DNA from 3 places in the Motilimonas thetidivivens genome. Region 2 is predicted to be linked to each of the others. Evidence: predicted binding sites of a transcription regulator. Region 2 holds the regulator's gene; each other region holds the start of a gene.
What was found. The regulator FNR, encoded in region 2, switches genes on or off when oxygen is low (the NO sensors DNR and NnrR bind a similar motif). The targets are predictions, from matches to a motif close to TTGATCTAGATCAA.
Positions count from the first base shown of each region.

Region 1: a site for FNR is predicted at 3,311-3,324, ahead of ACK8OT_RS02390 (FeoA family protein). Genes of this name have one in related genera too.
Region 3: a site for FNR is predicted at 4,370-4,383, ahead of ACK8OT_RS00695 (L-lactate MFS transporter). Genes of this name have one in related genera too.

Region 1 is NZ_JBKFDK010000002.1:43,357-49,946, forward strand. It holds gene yfcE (phosphodiesterase) at 1-401, opposite strand, end outside; gene ACK8OT_RS02380 (FeoC-like transcriptional regulator) at 487-729, opposite strand; gene feoB (Fe(2+) transporter permease subunit FeoB) at 710-3,013, opposite strand; gene ACK8OT_RS02390 (FeoA family protein) at 3,010-3,246, opposite strand; gene yciH (stress response translation initiation inhibitor YciH) at 3,448-3,768, shown strand; gene ACK8OT_RS02400 (TMEM165/GDT1 family protein) at 3,799-4,356, shown strand; gene ACK8OT_RS02405 (DNA polymerase II) at 4,359-6,590, opposite strand, start outside.
Region 2 is NZ_JBKFDK010000001.1:395,701-402,290, forward strand. It holds gene ACK8OT_RS01970 (DUF2189 domain-containing protein) at 1-199, shown strand, start outside; gene ACK8OT_RS01975 (DUF2987 domain-containing protein) at 174-848, shown strand; gene ttcA (tRNA 2-thiocytidine(32) synthetase TtcA) at 904-1,818, opposite strand; gene uspE (universal stress protein UspE) at 1,921-2,853, opposite strand; gene fnr (fumarate/nitrate reduction transcriptional regulator Fnr) at 2,980-3,729, opposite strand; gene ACK8OT_RS01995 (sulfite exporter TauE/SafE family protein) at 3,937-4,617, opposite strand; gene ccoS (cbb3-type cytochrome oxidase assembly protein CcoS) at 4,614-4,823, opposite strand; gene ACK8OT_RS02005 (heavy metal translocating P-type ATPase) at 4,820-6,590, opposite strand, start outside.
Region 3 is NZ_JBKFDK010000001.1:135,916-142,505, forward strand. It holds gene dnaE (DNA polymerase III subunit alpha) at 1-847, shown strand, start outside; gene tilS (tRNA lysidine(34) synthetase TilS) at 847-2,178, shown strand; gene ACK8OT_RS00690 (zinc-ribbon domain containing protein) at 2,279-2,617, opposite strand; gene ACK8OT_RS00695 (L-lactate MFS transporter) at 2,982-4,226, opposite strand; gene bla (class A beta-lactamase) at 4,671-5,561, shown strand; gene ACK8OT_RS00705 (DUF3429 domain-containing protein) at 5,664-6,119, shown strand; gene ACK8OT_RS00710 (efflux RND transporter permease subunit) at 6,116-6,590, opposite strand, start outside.

The sequences.
Region 1 (6,590 bases), on a different contig from region 2:
TTTTCGGCCATGGCAATATGCGTGTGGCCATAACAAAATACGTCACCACGCTCTAAGGGCGGCAAATTTAGTGGGTGGTAGATGTGGCCATGAGTGATAAATACTCGCCTGTTGCCTACTAAAAGCTGGTTGTAACTGGCATCAAGTGGAAAATGCAATAAGCCTTGATCCACTTCACTGTCACAATTACCGCGAACCGCAATAATTTTCTTTGCATATTCATTGAGTTTCGCCGCCACCATGGCTGGCTCATAACCGTTTGGAAGCGGGTTGCGAGGCCCGTGATTTAAAATATCCCCAAGTAATACAATATAGTCAGCCTGCTCTTGATGGAATGCTTGCAGGGCAAGGTTTAATGAAGATAAAGAGCCGTGAATATCGGTAATAACAAATAATTTCATGTTGCTCCAAAAATAACCTACCCCGCAGATTTGCGGGGTAATGAGACACGCTCAAGCATCTTCAAGATGCTTAGATATGAGTATCTTAGCTAATTTCGGTAGTCGGGATTTGCGCTATATCATGCCAGCTGTACCAAACCTCATTCTCACGGCCACAGCAAGATTTGGCTGCCTGTATCGACATAGATTTATGCACATGGCCACGCTTAATTAAAATATTGAGCATGGCATCCACGCCGTGTGGCGAAATTCGATAGCGCTGACAGAGTTGCTTTTGACTAACCCGACCAGCACGCTGAATATCTTGCTTAAGCTTTTGCAGGATCATTTATCACCACCGGCACTTTCACTAAATTGCCTTTTTGTTTAAGTAACTGTACCGCCACCAAAGCGATCACGACAATGGCAACTAACCAAGCCGAAGAGCTACCCGGATGGACATCAAAACGGGCTAGCTGATAAACCAATACCGCACTCATGTAAGCAATAGCCGTCGTCCAGCAGGCGGTAAATAACGCCCATTTCTGTCCCACTTCACGTACTAAAGCGCCCATTGCGGCAGCGCAAGGTATGTAAAGTAAGATAAACAACAGATAGGCAAAGGCACCTGCTTGACCATCAAAGCGCTGGCGCATATCACTAAACACGCTTATGTTCACTTGCTGTTCATCCGCCACGGCAGCGGTATCGGATAAATCCCCGACATCTAGCCCCATAGGATCGCTAAAGCTTACATTCACTAAGTTTTCGGGGATGGTGTTAAGCGCTTCAACTAACTGGTCAACTAAATTAAATTGAGCCTCTTCTTCAGCCTCAGGTGTTGAATATAAGCTGTTTAATGTGCCCACCACGGCCTCTTTAGCAAACACCCCAGTGATGACCCCAACCGTTGCTGGCCAATTGTCTTGGCTTATCCCCATAGGAGCAAATACGGGAGTAACAAACTGCGCTGCAGCACTTAACACAGAATGTTCACTGTCTTCGTTACCAAAACTGCCATCCGTGCCCAAAGAATTCAAAAAGCTCAGTAGAGCGACCACAACTACGATGGTTTTACCGGCGCCTAAAACAAAATTCTTTAATTTATGCCATGTCTTTAGCGCAATGTTACGTGCTTTAGGGATCTCGTAATCGGGCAACTCTAAAATGGTATTCTCACTTTTGCCCGGCAGCAAGGTGCGACTGAGTACCAAACCGGTAAACACCGCCACCAAAATTCCCGTAAGATACAAGACAAATACCAAATTCTGACCATTCTCAGGGAAAAATGCCGCCGCAAACAATGCATACACAGGTAACCTTGCCCCACAAGACATAAACGGAGACATAATACTGGTCAGCAGACGCTCGCGCTCTTGGTCTAACGTGCGCGCAGCCATTACCGCAGGCACAGTACAACCAAACCCGACGATCATAGGCACAAAAGCTTTACCCGGTAAGCCCATCTTTTGCATTAACTTATCTATCACAAAAGCGGCTCGAGCAAGATAACCCGAGCTTTCTAGCAAAGATAAAAACAGATACAAACAGGCAATGACCGGAATAAAGGTAGCAACCGTTTGAATACCAGAGCCAATACCCTTAGCTAAAATCGCCACCAGCCATATCGGCGCGCCCATTTGCTCGAGTAAATGCCCTGCTCCATCGACAAAAATCGCGCCAAAGCTGATATCAAAGAAGTCGATAAAGCTACTGCCGATGTTAATACTGAACATAAATAGCAAATACATCACCGCGAGAAACACAGGGACACCAAGCCACTTGTTCAGCACCACATTATCTATTTTATCCGATAAACTCAGTGACAATTTACCTTGATGACTGACGCTTTGTTGTACGATTTGGTATATCAATGAATATCTTGCATCAGCCAGATGTAAATCAACATCATGCGCAATGTCTAATTGAGCTCTGGCATTAGCAACCTGTTTTTGCTCATCAGCATTGAGGTGTTGTAACACTTTCGGGTCGCCCTCAACTAACTTAATGGCGATTCCTCGGGCCGTACAGGTCGAACTTATTTTGTCTGATAACCGACTAAGTGTTGCTAACTGGGCACTAAAATCAGCACCGTAATCTAAAGCAAATGGCGTGACACTTAGCTTAGCCATCAGCTCAGGCAAGGCTTGCTTAAACTGCTTTACTTGCTTGTTGTCATGGGCACTTAAACCATAAACAGGACACCCCAGCGCCGCACTCAACTTAGCCAAGTCAAAACGTAAATGTTGTTGCTCGGCACTGTCCATTTTATTCACGACCACAAGCACCGGAAAACCTAGCTCTCTGAGCTGCAAGGTTAAATACAAGCTACGCTCGATGGCACTGGCATCCAAGACATTAATGATTAAGTCAGGTTGCTGGCTCAGCACATAATTAAAAGCGATTTGTTCATCGACAGAGCTGCTATCACCAGCGTCATCAAAACTGTAAATACCAGGTAAATCAGTCAGTTGATATTGCTGTTCACCTAGACTAAATTCGCCGACCTTTTTATCAACGGTCACTCCGCTCCAGTTACCAACTTGCTGCCTCGCGCCCGTTAAACCATTAAATAAGGTGGTTTTACCGCAATTTGGATTGCCAACTGTGATGATCTTTAATGCTTGGCTCATTGGCTGACCTCAACCAAAATTTTTTCGGCTAACGCTTTACGTAACGCAATATTGATGTTGCTGGCTTTAATTTGCATGGGATCGCCAAAAGGTGCACTGCGCACATATTGAACTAAGGTTTGTGGCAACAGTCCCATGGCGAGTAACTTTTTACGATGTCCGGGACTGATATCTTGATAACTGATGATTTTTGCATATTGACCCATTGCCAATTCAGAAAGCTTTATTGCCACGCCTCAACCTTAAATACGAATTGTTTTCATTATTGGTATTCTACCGATTAGCCCCTCGCCATTTTTGCTGTAGATCAAGTTTGATCGAATCGATAAGTTTTTTAGTGCTGCTGACAAAAATTAACAACCGGGTTTATTTCTATTTCTCTTGTTGTTTGCGTTAGAATAGCCCCCCTTTCAGCGCTATCTCAGAGGCGAGTCATGAGTGACAGTAAATTAGTTTATTCGACAGAAACGGGCCGTATTAAAGACAGTGGCCCCAGTGAACAGATCCCTGAAACCGATGGCATTGTAAGGATCCGTCGTGAAACAAAAGGGCGCAAAGGCAAAGGTGCAACCTGTATCAGCGGCCTAGGATTACCGGAAAAAGAGCTAAAAGAATTAGCTAAGGCACTGAAAAAACGCAGCGGCACTGGCGGCACAGTAAAAGACTATGTAATTGAAATGCAAGGCGATCAACGAGAACTCGCCAAGGCATTTTTAGAACAAAAAGGCTATACCGTTAAATTGGCTGGCGGCTAACTCTTACTAAACAACTTGGAAATATTGACTTTGGAAGCTCTCTTAACTTCAACCGTTGCCGTGGCGATAGCCGAAATCGGTGATAAAACCCAGCTATTAGCCTTTTTGCTTGCCACTCGGTTCAAGCGGCCATTACCGATTATTTTGGGTATTTTTGTCGCCACCATTGCCAATCACGCTGCGGCCGCTTGGATTGGTGACTGGGCCGCAGGTCTAGTATCGGCTCAAGTGCTTAATTGGATTGTGGGTTTGTCGTTTATTGCCGTTGCCATCTGGATCTTAATCCCAGACAAAGCGGATGATGAAAACAACCGGCTTTATCAATACGGTCCTTTTGTCGCTAGTTTAGTGCTGTTTTTCATCGCTGAAATTGGTGACAAAACCCAAGTGGCAACGGTATTACTGGCCGCAAAATACGATGATTTATTGATGGTAGTCGTGGGAACAACCATCGGCATGTTACTGGCCAACGTACCTGTTGTTTATGCCGGCCAATTTAGTGCTGAGCGCCTACCGTTAAAGTGGATCCGCATCATCACCTGTATTCTATTCGCTGCGATTGGCGCCGCGACCTTAATTTGGAATTAGTCCTAAAACAGGCCTAGTTGATCATCAGCAATGGCCGCAAAACTCAGCCCTATGGCCGGTAATATCGCATCGGCAATGGGCTGCAGTTGTTTCTCTATGTAATGATCGTAATCGGGTGTACTGGTTAAATACTCGATAGCTTGTGGGCCAACTAAGGTCTGCACATATCTGACCACCCCTTTGTATTGATATTGTAATGGCTTACCTTGCCTTTCATTCTCTAAGTCGGCATTGATTGCAGCGCGCGCATGGGGCGGTATGTTTTTCACATAGGCTTTAATGGGCTGACCTAAGCGCTTGCGATACACCAGCTGTTGGTCAAAATCCCCGCGACGCGTTTGCAGCACCAGTTGGCGAATGTAGTCACTGGGATCTTGTTCGGCAAACACCATTTCATACAAGCGAGTTTGAAATAAACGGGCTAATTCGGTCCAATCGGAGCGCACCGTTTCTAGCCCCTTAAACACCAACTTTTGCGTGCTTCCATCGTCGATTAACCCCGCATAGCGTTTTTTACTGCCTTTTTCCGTGCCCCTGATGGTTGGCATAAAAAACTGGCTGTAATGGGTCTCGTATTCCATCTCTAGAAAACAATCTAAGCCAAACTCTTTAGCCAATTTTTGCTGCCATGCCTGATTAATCTCGGTAGCTAAGGTTTTACCTATTTTGTCTGGATCTTGGCCAACTTTAAGCTCATTGCCTAACCAAACAAAAGTTGAATCGGTATCGCCATAGATCACTTGCCAACCCTGTTGCTCTATCCACTGCTGGGTTTGTTTCATTATTTGATGACCCCGCAGGGTAATCGAGCTAGCAAGACGCGGATCGTAAAAACGACACCCACCAGAGCCGAGTACGCCATAAAATGAGTTCATAATGATTTTAATGGCTTGCGATGCCGCACTATCTTGCTCAGCTTTAGCTTGATCGCGCGCTAGCCATAAATGGCTAATAATATCGGGTAAAAAATGGTTGTCGCGAGAAAAATAAGCGCCGACAAAGCCCTCAATCGCTTGCTCTGGCTGCTTTAACCCTTCGATCATCCCCACTGGATCTATTTTAAAGGTGCGAATAATCGAGGGATACAAGCTTTTATAATCCAGTACTAACACGTGTTTGTATAAGCCCGGCTGACTGTCCATCACATACCCACCGGGGCTGGCTAGACCACCATGAGGTGGCAAATTGGGCGCAACATAACCGGCTCGGTGCACCTTAGGTAAATACAAGTGCGTAAAGGCGGCCACCGAGCCACCTGCACGCCCTAACTCTAATCCTGTTAAACGGCTACGTTGTTGTAAAAAGGGCAATAATTGGCATTGCTCAAATAAACGCCAAACCAATCGACAATCTTGTAAGTTATATTGCGCTAGGGCGATTTTATCGTGTTGGAATTGATAATTAATCTGGCTGAGTTTATCTACACTAACATCAAGCTCTTTGCCCTCGCCGAGTAAGGTGTTAGCGACATGCTCTAAGCTAAAGTTCTCAAACTGATAGCTGGCAGCTTTAAAGGCTTCGATGCCATCTATCACCACCCGCCCTTGGATCTGCAAAAAACCATTACCTTGCTGTCTATCACGCCATTTTGCTTGGGTATTGGCTCGGCCATAGTTTGGTTTGATCCCCAGCAACTCGGCGCGCTGCACGAGAATACGAAAATCAAAATTAATCACCGCCCAGCCGATCACCACATCGGGATCATGCTCTGTGAGCCAAGCTAAAAAGCGACTAATTAAGTCATGCTCTGACTCGCACCAATGGAGATAGTCAGGGGCATTTGGCACTGATGCTCCGCGCATATAGACCCATTGTCCCCAATCCGCATAAAGGCCTATGCTGTATAGCTCCCCCTGCTCTGAGCATTCGATATCCAGCGACACAATTTTTAACTGAGCTTCACAATTGGCTGGCTTAATTTTGGCGTCACGCACCTCAATATAATGCTCGCGCTGTATAAATTGCCCAGTGAAACAGGCATCACCTTGCACAAAGCGCTCCATTAAATAGCGCTCATGAGCCTTAATGTCTGCTTCAAAGGTGTCGATATTGGCCGCCGCTAAGCGCCGCGCAGCTTGGTGAGCTTGATAGCTAGAGTCAAAATACAAGCCACACACTTTTTGATGATCGAAGGTCGTTAATGCCAGGGGGGTCGCTTGCAATGAAAAGTCGGTAAGTAGTGCTAAAGCCAGCTCAAGCTGCGCCTCTACCACAAAGAAAACCACAGGCTCAGG
Region 2 (6,590 bases):
CCTATTTATTATTCATGCTCTGATTAACTTATTTATGCTATTCGGTATGGTCACTGTGGTCGGTTTAGCATTTGTCATCCCATTTGTTTTCACCTTGCAAGCGGTAATTTACCGAGAAGTCTGTGGCATCAGACTCAGTGTTGAAATCAATGGCGACGGCTCAAATCAAGACAATGATAAAGGTGAGTTCAGTGCATAAATTATTATTTTTATTAATTTTATTATATGCTCCTTGGGCAAGTGCCATTGAGACAAAATTTTCCTATAGTGATTTTTATAAACGATTAGCGGTAGTAAAAAAGGAAGGTTTGACTAGGGTGACACCAGCATTTTATTTGTTGGATCAAAATGCTCAGCAGCCATGTCAACTCGCTAAGGCTGTGCTGGAAACAGCAAACCGCCAAGTCGCAATCACACAAACCCCCTCGGGTGAACTTCTTGTACCTTACGATGTAAAGCTAAAACAAGAAAAGGCGGAACTCGTGTTAGTGTTTGCACATGAACAAACAGATTGCGCTATGTCGTTACAAACCAAGCTGTTGGTGCCAATTAGTGGTATTCAAGATGTCGATGGTTTGAGTAAAATCGCCGATGAATTAGAAAAGCTGATGTTAGGTCAAGCTGGCTTTTGGGGTAAGTTATTTTTACCTGACTTTAATGGTATTAGTCTCACCTTGGCTGGTGATTTCGCAACTGATCAACAGGCTGTTTTCAGTATTGCTAATACCGACTTTGCAGTAGAGCAGGGACATGTTTACTTATCAAAGCAATGGTTAGCGGAGCATCAAGGTAAAGCGGTGCAACTGGCTGATTCGGTAATCGATATAAAGCCTTGGTTGGTGCAATAATTCACTTTTTGACTGATGGCACTTGCCATCAGTCATGTTAGCTTAAGCTTAAAAATCAAGTGAGCTCTATAATTTGCAGCTCTGGCTCATCAGCCATTTGTTGCCCAGATGAAGTGGACGGAAAGTCTGGTTTGTCAAAGGCAATGTCTCCGCCATCAATCACACCGCTGTGTTGATCCACTGATTTAAAATCAAATAGTTCATGATCCATCAAATGTGAAGGCACAACATTTTGGATGCTGCGGAACATGCTTTCAATTCGGCCTGGATAGCGTTTTTCCCAACCTTGCAGCATTTCTTTGATCATTTTGCGTTGTAAGTTTTCTTGGCTGCCACACAGGTTACAAGGAATGATCGGGAATTCTTTTATCTGGGCGTATTTCTCCAGATCAGCTTCCTTACAATAAGCAAGAGGGCGAATAACCACGTGTTTACCATCATCACTGACTAGTTTAGGTGGCATAGACTTTAGTTTTCCGCCATGAAACATATTTAGCAATAAGGTCTCGAGAATATCATCACGATGGTGGCCTAAAGCAATTTTTGTTGCGCCAAGACGTGTCGCCGTTGAATACAAAATACCACGGCGCAGACGAGAGCATAGTGAACAGGTTGTTTTTCCTGCTGGGATCTTGTCCATCACTATGGAGTAGGTATCTTCTTCGACAATTTCAAAGTCCACGCCAATTTGGGTTAAGTATTGGGGTAAAACATGCTCGGGGAAGCCAGGCTGTTTTTGGTCAAGGTTAACCGCAACAATATCAAACTGGATAGGTGCATGGGCTTTCAAGTGCATCAGAATATCAAGTAGGGCATAACTGTCTTTACCGCCACTTAAGCAAACCATTACCTTGTCGCCTTCTTCAATCATATTAAAGTCGGCAATGGCTTTACCTGTTTCACGACGTAAACGTTTATGCAATTTATTCTGGTTGTATTGTGCTTTGGCCTCAGCCGTCGGTGTACCCATAGTTCTATCCACAGCAAAAAAAGTCTGCGTATTATAGCGTCAAGAATGTTCCAAGCAAGTAAGGCGGTGGGAGTGCGGCCAATTGCTTGGCCGCAATAATGCTTATTGTTGTAAGGGAGAAATGTAATCTATCGGTTTCAATGCAAGTAGGTCGCAATCCAGACTGTCAATCAAATGCTCGGCGGTATTGCCGATGAGTGCAGCGCTGATACCGGTTCGACCAACCGTACCAAGCACAACCAGCTCTGCATCAAGCTCTTTTGCGACTTGTGGTATTACGTCTTCCGCTAAGCCTTCAACCACGTGCTGCCGCTCTGCTGGAATCCCATGCTTGTTGCCATGTTCGGTAAGCATATCGACATGGCGTTTTTGTACTGCATCACTGTATTCAATAGGGTTAAAGTCGGGAAGCTCTAAGGCAATATTCACTGGTGTACTGGGGAAGGCATTGATCAAACTGACATTAGCATTGATCATTTTAGCCATGTCGAGGGCTTCATGGGTGATCTTATCGTTTAACGCCATGTGTTCATCATCTTCGGCTGTCGCATGAATAGCAGCCAAAATAGTGCCGTTTTCAGGCCAATCATGATTTTTAACCAACAACAATGGCTCCGGACATTTACGTAATAAATGCCAATCGGTGGGAGTGAAAATAACGGATTGAAGCTTAGGATGATGATGGGTGCCTTTGACGACGAGATCATGGCCAAAGTCTAAGGTTTCTTGAATAATGCTCTCAAATGGACGGTTATGCCAGAGCACTTTGGTATCAATAAACAAACCTTGGCTTCGATATGGGGCAGCCAGCTCTTCAAGCCATGCCGTCTGTTGTTGTATCACGCTGGCGCGCATTGCTTCACGCTCTTCAAGCGAAAGCATGGTGGTCATTTCAAAAGAAAAGTCATAGACAGAAAGAAACAGCTTTAATTTGGCATGCTCTTCGCGTTGACATATGTAGGCGGCGCGAGAAAGGGCCGTTTGTTCTTCTTTGGTAGGATCAATGACGACTAAGATGTTGCGATATTTAACCATACACCCCTCCGGGTTACTGATAATATTCCACGTTCCTAGTCTTAATTTAGCTCAAAATGATGTGATATTGCGCGATGGTGATCAATTATTTTATTTTTCAATTGATTAATTCCACCGCGCTGGTAGTTATTCGGCTTTAGTCGCGCCAGCAACTTCAGCTAATTGTTGATGATCGATAATGGTAATGTATTTACCTTTAACGGCGATCATTTCACTTTTTTGGAACCGACCGAGTAAACGACTGATGGTTTCTACGGTAAGGCCTAAGTAGTTACCGATATCGCCTCGAGTCATCGACAAACGAAACTCACGAGGTGAGAATCCACGTTCAGAGAAGCGTTGTGACAGGCTATAAATAAAGGCGCCTAAACGTTCTTCCGCATTTTTCTTAGACAATAATAAAATCATTTCTTGGTCGCCAACGATCTCATTACTCATCATGCGCATGATTTGCTGACGCAGCTTAGGCATCTTGCCCGATAAATCATCCAAGGTATCGTATGGGATTTCACAAATCATCGAGGTTTCGAGGGCCTGCGCGAAACTTGGATGACGGCCGGTGTTGATGGCATCAAAACCAACAAGATCGCCAGCTAGATGAAAACCGGTAATTTGTTCGTCGCCCTGTTCGGTAATGGTATAGGACTTAACGGTACCAGAACGAATGGCATACAATGCTCGCATATCTTCGCCAGCTTTATACAGCTCTTCACCCTTTTGAATTGGCTTTTTTCGCTCTATGATGTTGTCGAGCTGATCAAGCTCAGTTTCATTAAGGCTAACAGGAATACAAAGTTGGCTGATACTGCAATCTTGACAGTGTATTTCACAGCCACCTGACTGGATGCGTCTGGTATTTTTATTCTCGGACTTCATACTTACCCGAAATCTCCACTTGATATATATCAATATTGTAACATTTATTGCCTGAGTTTAAATAGCAGAATAACCGCAGAAGGTGAATTGAAAGCCAAAAAGTGATAACGCCTTAAAAATGCGAAAATAAACTTGCTTTAGCAATGAAATTAAGTCGAGTCAGAGTGAGAAAGGCTAGTTATATGTCTATTAAAAATAGATTTATAATTAATAAATCAGTTGTTTAATTGCGATGTAGCCAGTGTGAATGGCATAGAGTGCCAATAATGCACTGCCGCTATATCTAAACCAGTTAGATTGGATGACTCGCCCAATTGAATGGCTGAGTAAACCAATGGTGGCCATGGCGGGCAGGGTGCCTAAGGCAAATCCAGCCATGATTAACCCCCCATTTACGGCACTGCCGCTCACTGCAGCCCAAGAAAGGCTTGAATAGACCAAACCACACGGTAGCCAGCCCCATACCATGCCAAGAGGTAAAGCATAAAACGGATGCTTGAGGGGTAAAAAAAACTGCGCGATGGGCTGGATCCTGCGCCAAATATGTTGACCCGCTTTTTCGATGCTTTGCAAACCCAACCACAGGCGACTGATATATAGGGCTAATAGCAACATCATGATAGCGGCCAGCAAGCGAAGTAAGATGAGTGCTTGTTTTACATCAAATAGCTGACTGAGTGCCGCTGCTCCCCCTGCAATCAAAGCTCCAGCGAAAACATAGCTCAAGCAACGTCCTAGATTATAGAGCAGCAAGGTTAGCCACTGTTGAGACTTGCCGGCCTTGGGGTCGACAGAGAAGGTCATGGCACTGGCAACGCCACCGCACATACCTAAGCAATGACCTGCGCCTAGTAGACCAATGAAGAAAGCAGCATAGAAATCCGTCATTTGGGCGTATTAGGCTTATCGCAATGAACTTCTGATGCTGAGTTGGCTTGATTGCGAGCCTGCGAGTCATCTTCATCAAACAATATGTTAACGCCTTCGCGATCTAAATCTTCAAATTGATCGGAGCGTACTGCCCAAAAAAACAGACCAATCGCTATGGCTACAAACAAGATAGCGATAGGTATTAGCATGAAAATTATGCTCATTTCTTTAACAACCTCAATGAGTTGGTTACTACCACAACCGAGCTTAATGACATCCCCAGTGCGGCCATATAGGGAGGCACATGACCGGTGGCAGCCAAGGGTAGAATAAACAAATTATAACCCAAGGAAATGGCTAAGTTTTGCCTAATTACATCGCGTGTCTGTCTAGCAAGATGACGCGCCTTCGCCAATTTGCGTAACGAATCACCAATCAAAATCACGTCGGCTGAGTTCTTTGCCACATCGGTGCCGCTGCCGATGGCGACCGACACATGAGCTTGAGATAAAACGGGTGCATCGTTAATACCGTCACCGACCATTAAGGTAATACTACCTTCATGCTGGAATTGTTGCACCGCTTCGCGCTTTTGCTCAGGTGTAACGCCAGAAATTACGGTTTTGATGCCTAATTGGTCAGCAACGATTTGCGCTTGAGCCGAGCCATCCCCGGTCAACATTGCGGTATTAACCCCTTGTTGTTTAAAGTGGCTAAATGTTGCTTTGGCATCTTCCCGTAGTTCATCGGTGAGTTCAAACGCAGCCACCAATTCGTCATTGATAGTCATGACAATCAAGAGTAAGCGCGATTCAACTGGCACAGAAACGCCGCAATAGTCAGGATTACCTAACCGTACAGTTTGCCCTTGGAATTGGCCATATAAGCCTTCTCCAGGAACATTAGTGACCTGATCGACCTTAATATTTGCTTGCTTGTAGGGCGCAAATGCGCGGCTAATGGGATGTTCAGAGTGTTGCTCTAATGCGGCTGCCAGTGCGAGGGACTGAGCTTTATTTTGTGCTGAAAAAACATGAGTATTAGCGACCGAAAATTTGCCCTGAGTTAAGGTTCCTGTTTTATCAAACACAAACAAGTTGGCTTTCGCCAAGGTTTCCAAAACGTGGTTTTTTCGGATTAAAATCCCTAGTTTATTGAGTGTTGCCGTGGAGCAGGTCAGCGCCGTTGGGGTCGCTAAACTCAGAGCACAGGGGCAGGTTGCTACCAATACCGATAAGGTGACCCAAAATGCATGCTCGGGCGCAACATAAAGCCAAGCGGTGTAAGTAATGGCCGAAAAAATGAGTAGCGCACCGACAAAATAACGCGAGACATGATCTGCTACAACCTGAATTCGGGGTTTTTCGGCTTGAGCCAGATCTTGCATTCGGATGATATCGGCAATTAAGGTCGCTTGACCCGTCTGTTTGACGATCATCGTAATTGGGCTTTCAAGATTGATTGTTCCGGCGTAAACAGGCTCATCCAAAGCTTTAATAACGGGCATATGCTCGCCTGTTAACATCGACTCTTCAATGGAGGATTTACCATTGACGATAATGCCATCGGCTGGGATGGTTTCACCTGGTTTTACTAGCACGAGTTGTTCTTCGCGCAGTAGTTTAGCCGGTATATGCTCAACCGAATCGCCTACTTTTAGCCAAGCCATTTTGGGCATTAATTTTGCTAAATTGTTGCCGCTCTCGGATGCTTTACGCCTTGCTCTTAACTCGAGCATGCGTCCGATAAGCAAAAAGAAAGTGAACATGGAGATGGATTCAAAAAAGACTTCACCGGTACCCGTGATGGTGGCATAGGTAGATGCAATATAAGCGCCTAATAAAGCAATGGAGACTGGGATGTCCATGCCCAAGGTGCGGTTTCGAATGTTGCGAAGGGCGTTAAAATAAAAAGGCTGTGCGCTGTAAAGCAATACAGGCGTTGCCAAAATCATACTTACCCAGCGGAAATATTGACGAAACTCCTCTTCC
Region 3 (6,590 bases), 260 kb from region 2:
ACTTGAAAAGCTCATTTTGTCAGGGGCAATGGATCAACTCGGGCCTCATCGCGCTGCACTGATGGCGACCTTACCCGATGCCATGCAAGCCGCTGCCCAACACGCGGCTGCCGAAGCCCACGGTCAAAGCGACTTATTTGGTGTACTAACCACAGAGGAAGAAGACGTTCAGCACGCCTTTGCTAATGTGCCACGCTGGCCCGATAAAATTTGGTTGGAAGGGGAAAAAGAAACCTTAGGCTTGTATCTCACCGGACACCCTATCAACCAATATTTAGCTGAGCTGCGCAATTATACCTCGGGTCGGTTAAAAGACATGGTGCCAACGGATCGCCATAAAAACACGTCTGCTGCGGGGTTAGTGATTGCCACGCGGGTGATGATGACCAAACGCGGCAAGAAAATGGGGCTACTTACGTTAGATGATAAAAGTGCCCGTCTAGAAGTGATGCTGTTTTCTGACGCCTTTGATCAATACGAATCCCTGATTCAAAAAGACAAAATATTAGTGGTGAGTGGCCAAGTCAGTCACGATGATTTCTCGGGCGGCCTTAAACTCACGGCGCGTGAGGTGTTGGACTTATCCCAAGCGCGGGAAAAACACGCCAAAGGGCTGCACCTGCAGCTCAAACAATCACAGATCGACAAGGACTTCTTTCCTAAATTTAATGAAGCCTTAGCGCCATTTAGTGGCGGGATTTGCCCCGTCACCATTAGCTATGAAAGTGATACAGCAACCGCTGAATTAACTCTAGGCACCCAGTGGCGGGTCACTCCAGCCGATGAATTAATGGATCAATTAGATCTCTTACTCGGGCCAAATCAAACCAAGTTGGTGTTTCATTAATGGCCCAACCCGAGTTAACAGCGCATCCGGCTTATCAAGCCTTGGTCAAGCATAGCGCCGCTTACCCAAACGCGCATCGCTTGATTGGCCTAAGTGGCGGCTTAGACTCGGTTGCTTTGCTCTATTTACTGGTTGAGCTGCGTAAACAGCAGCCGTTTGAGTTAAGTGCGCTGTATGTCCATCATGGTTTAAGTAAAAATGCCGATGCTTGGCTCGAATTTTGTCAGACACTTTGTCAGCGCCTAGACGTACCTTTTATTGCAGAGCGGGTCAACTTAGGTGATATCAAAGGGCAGAGTATCGAAGCTCTGGCGCGTAAGGCGCGTTATCAAGCCTTTGCTAAACACTTAGCGCAAGGCAGGCAACTGCTCACCGCCCAGCATCAAAACGATCAGGTGGAAAGCTTTTTACTCGCCGCCAAGCGCGGCAGTGGCGTTAAAGGTTTAAGCGCCATGCCACTTTATAAACCCTTTGCTCATGGCAGCCAGCTGCGGCCACTGCTTGAAATTAGCCGCGCTGAATTAGAGCAACTAGCCAAAGAGCAAGGCTGGCAATGGGTGGAAGACGAAAGCAATCAAGACACCCAGTTTGACCGTAATTTTTTACGCGCCGACATCATCCCTAAACTGACTGATCGCTGGCCCGGTGTGCTTTCGGCAATTAGTCGCAGTGCTCGCCTTTGTGCAGAGCAGCAAACCCTACTCACGCAGCTGCTTGCTGATGAGTTAGCACGATATCAAAGCCCACAAGGCGCTTTGCAAATCGAGCCATTAACCCTGCTTGCCCCCTTGCGCCGTCAAGCCATTTTACGTCAATGGATTGATTCGCATGGTTATTCTTTACCATCGGAAGTGCGCCTGAAAGAGATCTGGGACAACGTCGCCCTAGCGCGCGAAGATGCGCAGCCTATGTTGGCCTTTAATGGTTATCAAGTACGCCGCTATTTAGGGGAGTTATATCTCATTGCGCCGCCAGTTAACTTGCCTGACAGTCTTGCTATGACGATTGAATTTGATGCAGTTAATCGCCTGCCATGCGGACAAACCTTAACACTGAAGCTTGTGCGCCAAGGAGTGCGCATCAAAAAGCCCAGTGAGCCATTACAGATACGCTATCACCTTACAGGCAGCCATAAATTGACCCCCGCAGGTAGAAATGGTTCACGCAGTTATAAAAAACTGTTGCAAGAATACCAAGTGCCACCTTGGCAGCGATCTCAGCTTCCGATTTTATTTGCTGGGGAGGAAGTGGTTGCCGTTGGCAACTTGTTTATCTGCCAAGCTTGGTCAGCTCAAGAGGATGAAGTCGGATTGCAACTTGATTGGTTCTGATCATGTTCTTAAAAGAAGATATATAAATTAGCGAGGCTCAGGGGATTAGCCTAGCGTTGTCCCACAACCGAATGTAGGGGGGCGGCTGCGAAGTCGATGCTTATCTTTTATGTGTTTTGAAGAACTTTTCATTTGGATGTTTTGGTTTATTTGCCAACGCTTCCATATGCCGTTTCTGCTCTTCTTTGATTGCTTGTATATGTGCTCTACACACTCTACAGCGCTTGGCAACAGCATTAATAGTTTTACCCAACTCTTCATACCAGCGTTTTTGTTGCGAAGCTGTCCAAATGTCAGTCTTACCACACTCTGAACATTTATATTCAATGTCATAATAAAACTCGGGTGGAGAAGAGTATGTATTATCGTTAACGCCCCATTTATCTTTATCAACTAGCAACCTGTTTTCGAGTTTTTTCAATCTTTTTTTATTGCTCAAGAGCGCCTCTGCTTGCACTTATCCATAACACGGCATTAAGGTGTGAGCCTTGCAAATACTGCATTCAATATGAACGCCGTGAAAACAATACTAAATCTAAACGAATAATGCCAAGCATGGGGAGTCATTCTTAAATCGTTAGCCATTTTACTCACTTCCGACAGGGCGGCATCAAATAATGCTGCGAAGCACTTTAGTGGGAACTCTCTATGGCGCGGTGCTCTCTTGAATAGAAAGTTTGTCATATGAAGCCCGTCTTTTTTAGTAAAGAAATTGAACAGGCACTTTGTTTGGGTTATGAGAGGGAGCGTGATAACAAAACGGCTCTGATATCAGAGCCGTTAAGACGATGTAAATGAAGCATTTAGGCGTTAGCTGCCACCATGCTAGCGCGGGTTTTAGTGATGTAAGATTTCATTAATACCGACACTGCCAAGGCTACAATAAACGCGCCGCTAAAGATATACAGGGTTAGTTCATAGCTGCCGGTTACCGAGCGTAGGTAAGCTGCGATTTGTGGGCCCACTAGGCCTGCAAATGCCCATGCGGTAAGGATGTAGCCGTGGATTGCGCCCAGTTGTTTGGTACCAAACAAGTCGCCGATAAATGCGGGTAGGGTAGCAAAGCCGCCGCCGTAACAAGTCATGATGGTAAATAACACCACTTGGAATAAGATCACACTGGTGATGTTAGGCAGCATCAAGAACAAGGCAATTTGCAGCACAAAAAAGGCAATGTAGGTGTTTGGTCTACCTAGCGTGTCTGAGAAGGTTGCCCAAGCAAGGCGGCCAATACCGTTAAACACCGCCATTAAACCTACCACGGCAGCCGCTTCTGTTGGTGTTAAGCCAATGGTTTCTTGTGCCAGTGGAGAAGCTGAGTAGATCACGCCAATGCCACAAGCAATGTTGATAAACATCATCACCCATAGCCAATAGAAAGGCGCCGTTTTAACTGCCTCATTGGCCGTTTGTTGGCTTAAGTCTTGGGTGACTTTTTTGCTGCCAGCTGCAACTGCTGCTTTCATGTTGTCAGGCATCCAACCTTCAGGTGGGCGCTCGAGGTATAAAGCAGAGAGATACATGATCACCATGTAAGCGATACCCGCAGTATAAAAAGTGGCGGGGATAGAGAAATTTTCCATTAAGTAACCAAACACGGGGCCGCCGATCATGGCACCAAAACCAAAGCCCATGATAGCAAGGCCGGTGGCAAAACCGCGACGATCTGGGAACCATTTAACTAAAGTGGATACTGGCGTAATGTAACCCACACCCAAGCCTATGCCGCCTAAAACACCATAGCCTAACCAAAGCAGGTAGATACTTTCGAGTGAGGTGCCCAATCCTGCGACTAATAAGCCTGCCCCCCAAAAAGTCGCGGCGATTAAGCCGGCTTTGCGTGGTCCATGGCGCTCAACAAAGTGGCCCATAATGGCAGCGGATAAACCAAGGAAAAAGATGGCTAAGCTAAAGGTGCCGGCCACTGCAGATTTGTCCCAGCCAAAGGTTTGTTCAAGTGGTAGGTTAAATACGCTCCATGCGTAAACTGAGCCGATCGAGCCGTGGATCCCCACAGCCGATGCGGCAATAAGCCAACGGTTTTTCATGATAAGTTCCCTTTATAGATAAAAATAGCGTTTGTTCTTGTTTGTTGTAATCGATTCGTCCCGTCGCCGTGTTGTTTGCGAGAGCATCGGGACGTTGTTTACTCCTTTGGGTTGGAATGTAACTTTGTAAGTCGGCTGGATTTTTGATTCTTATCAATCGGCGTGGGTAGTATAAAAAAACATTATATTTAGGTTACAAAGTCACTTATTCTTGATTATTTGTTAATTTCGGGTTTTGTATTGGTTAATGCTCGGTATTTTCTTTGTTGTTTGATTTAATTGGGTTTATTTTTATGGTGGTGATTTCAGGCTGGTCGCAGGGGCGTTTTCAATAGGGCTATTTATGTTAGCGAGTTAACGATAATGGTTATCGGCGTCAGTGCACTGTTGCGACCGCTGGCATAGCCAGCGAAAATGGCGCTCTTGTCGAAGAAGGTAGTTGTTATGAAAAAAAGAATGAAAACCCGCTTGATGTTAGGTGTGTTGTTGATGGGGGCATTTTGTGGTCAAGCGGTTGCGTCCCAAGATAATTTGAATCAAGAGATTAAAGCCATTGAAAAACGTGTCAATGCGCGCATTGGTATGGCGACCTTTCAGCCTGAAATTGGTCGACTTTGGCAATATCGCGGTGATGAACGTTTTCCGATTAGCAGTACTTTTAAAACACTGGTGTGCGCTAGAATGCTGGGGCAAGTTGAAAGCGGTGGTTTAGATGGCAAAGCAAGTACGCTTATTCAAGCGGATATGCTAGTGCCATGGTCGCCAGTCACGGAGAAAAACATTGGCCGCAGCATGACGGTAATGCAAGCCTGTGAAGCCACCATGCTGACCAGTGATAATACCGCGGTAAATTTAGTGTTAGCTCACTTAGGTGGACAGCCTTCGGTGATGCGCTTTATTCGCTTAATGGGCGATATGACCACTAAATTGGTCAGTATAGAGCCAGAAATTAATGATGCCTTGCCTGATGGTGAGCGTGATACCACGACGCCCGTGGCCATGGTTCATACCCTAAATCAAATTTTCACCGGCCCACACATTAGCGATCAAGCCAAAGCGCAGTTAAAGCAATGGATGATGGATAACACCGTATCTGATGATCTTATCCGCTCGGTATTGCCACCCAATTGGCAAATTGCCGATCGCACTGGCGCTGGCAGTTATGGCTCGCGAGGCATCACGGCGTTATTGTGGCAAGGCGAACAACCCCCTACCTTTGTTAGTATTTATTTAACCAACAGCGAGCTTAGCTTAGCCGATCGCAACAAGGTGATCGCCGAGTTGGCCAGCTTGTTATTTAAATACCCTGAAACCTTAGTGACGCCGCTTAATTAAAGGCCAAACCACGATGTGCCAATGGCAAGGCGATGATCGTTTCGTCTTGCCGACTCGTTTACTTTCAATCTGATTTTGCAAACTGAAAGTAAGGCCGCACCCATGCCAACAACATCCCCGTCACATCACATTACCTTAGGTTATCTTGGCTTAGTGCCTTTTCTTGTGTTTACAGGGGGGTATTTTATTGCGGAAATGCAGTGGCTACTGCAAGCTTTTATTTTGTACAGCATTAGCATAGTGAGCTTTGTCGCTGGCTCATTATGGCAACCCAGTGCCAATAACCAAAGGGAGGCAGGCCAAGCACAAAGCCTAACCCAAGCTTGGCTGGTGGTGCTGGTTACCATTCCCATGCCACTGCTGGTATTCGCGCCAAGCTGGGCACAGTTAGCTTTTCTTGCTGCGGCGTATGTTTGGCTGTTATTGTTGCAACGGCGTTTGCCAGTTTGGCAAACCCTGTCTGCGGATTATCAAAAAATGCGCACCAAGATCACGGCCGTGGTCTTGGTGTGTCATTTATTTATGCTGGCGCTTGTTGCTCATATTCCGGTTGCTTAATCAACTTGTCGCTTGGCATAGGCGCTGTAATACAAAATCGGGATCACGACTAAGGTCAGCAGAGACGAGATAAAGATCCCGAAAATTAAGCTGATGGCTAAGCCGTTAAAAATCGGATCATCCAAGATAAACAGCGCGCCTATCATCGCGGCCAGCGCGGTTAATAAGATGGGTTTGGCCCTGACAGCGCCCGATTCAATCACGGCTTGCTCTAAAGGCATGCCCTTAGCTCTTTGTTGCTCGATAAAATCTACCAGTAAGATAGAGTTACGCACTATGATCCCAGCCAAGGCGATCATCCCTATCATCGAGGTCGCGGTAAATTGTGCGCCAAACAAAGCATGGCCGGGCAGCACACCAATAATGGTTAAGGGAATAGGCGCCATAATAACGAGAGGCACGCTGTAGGATTTAAACTGCGCCACCACCAGTAAGTAAATTAAAATCATGCCCACAGCATAAGCAATGCCC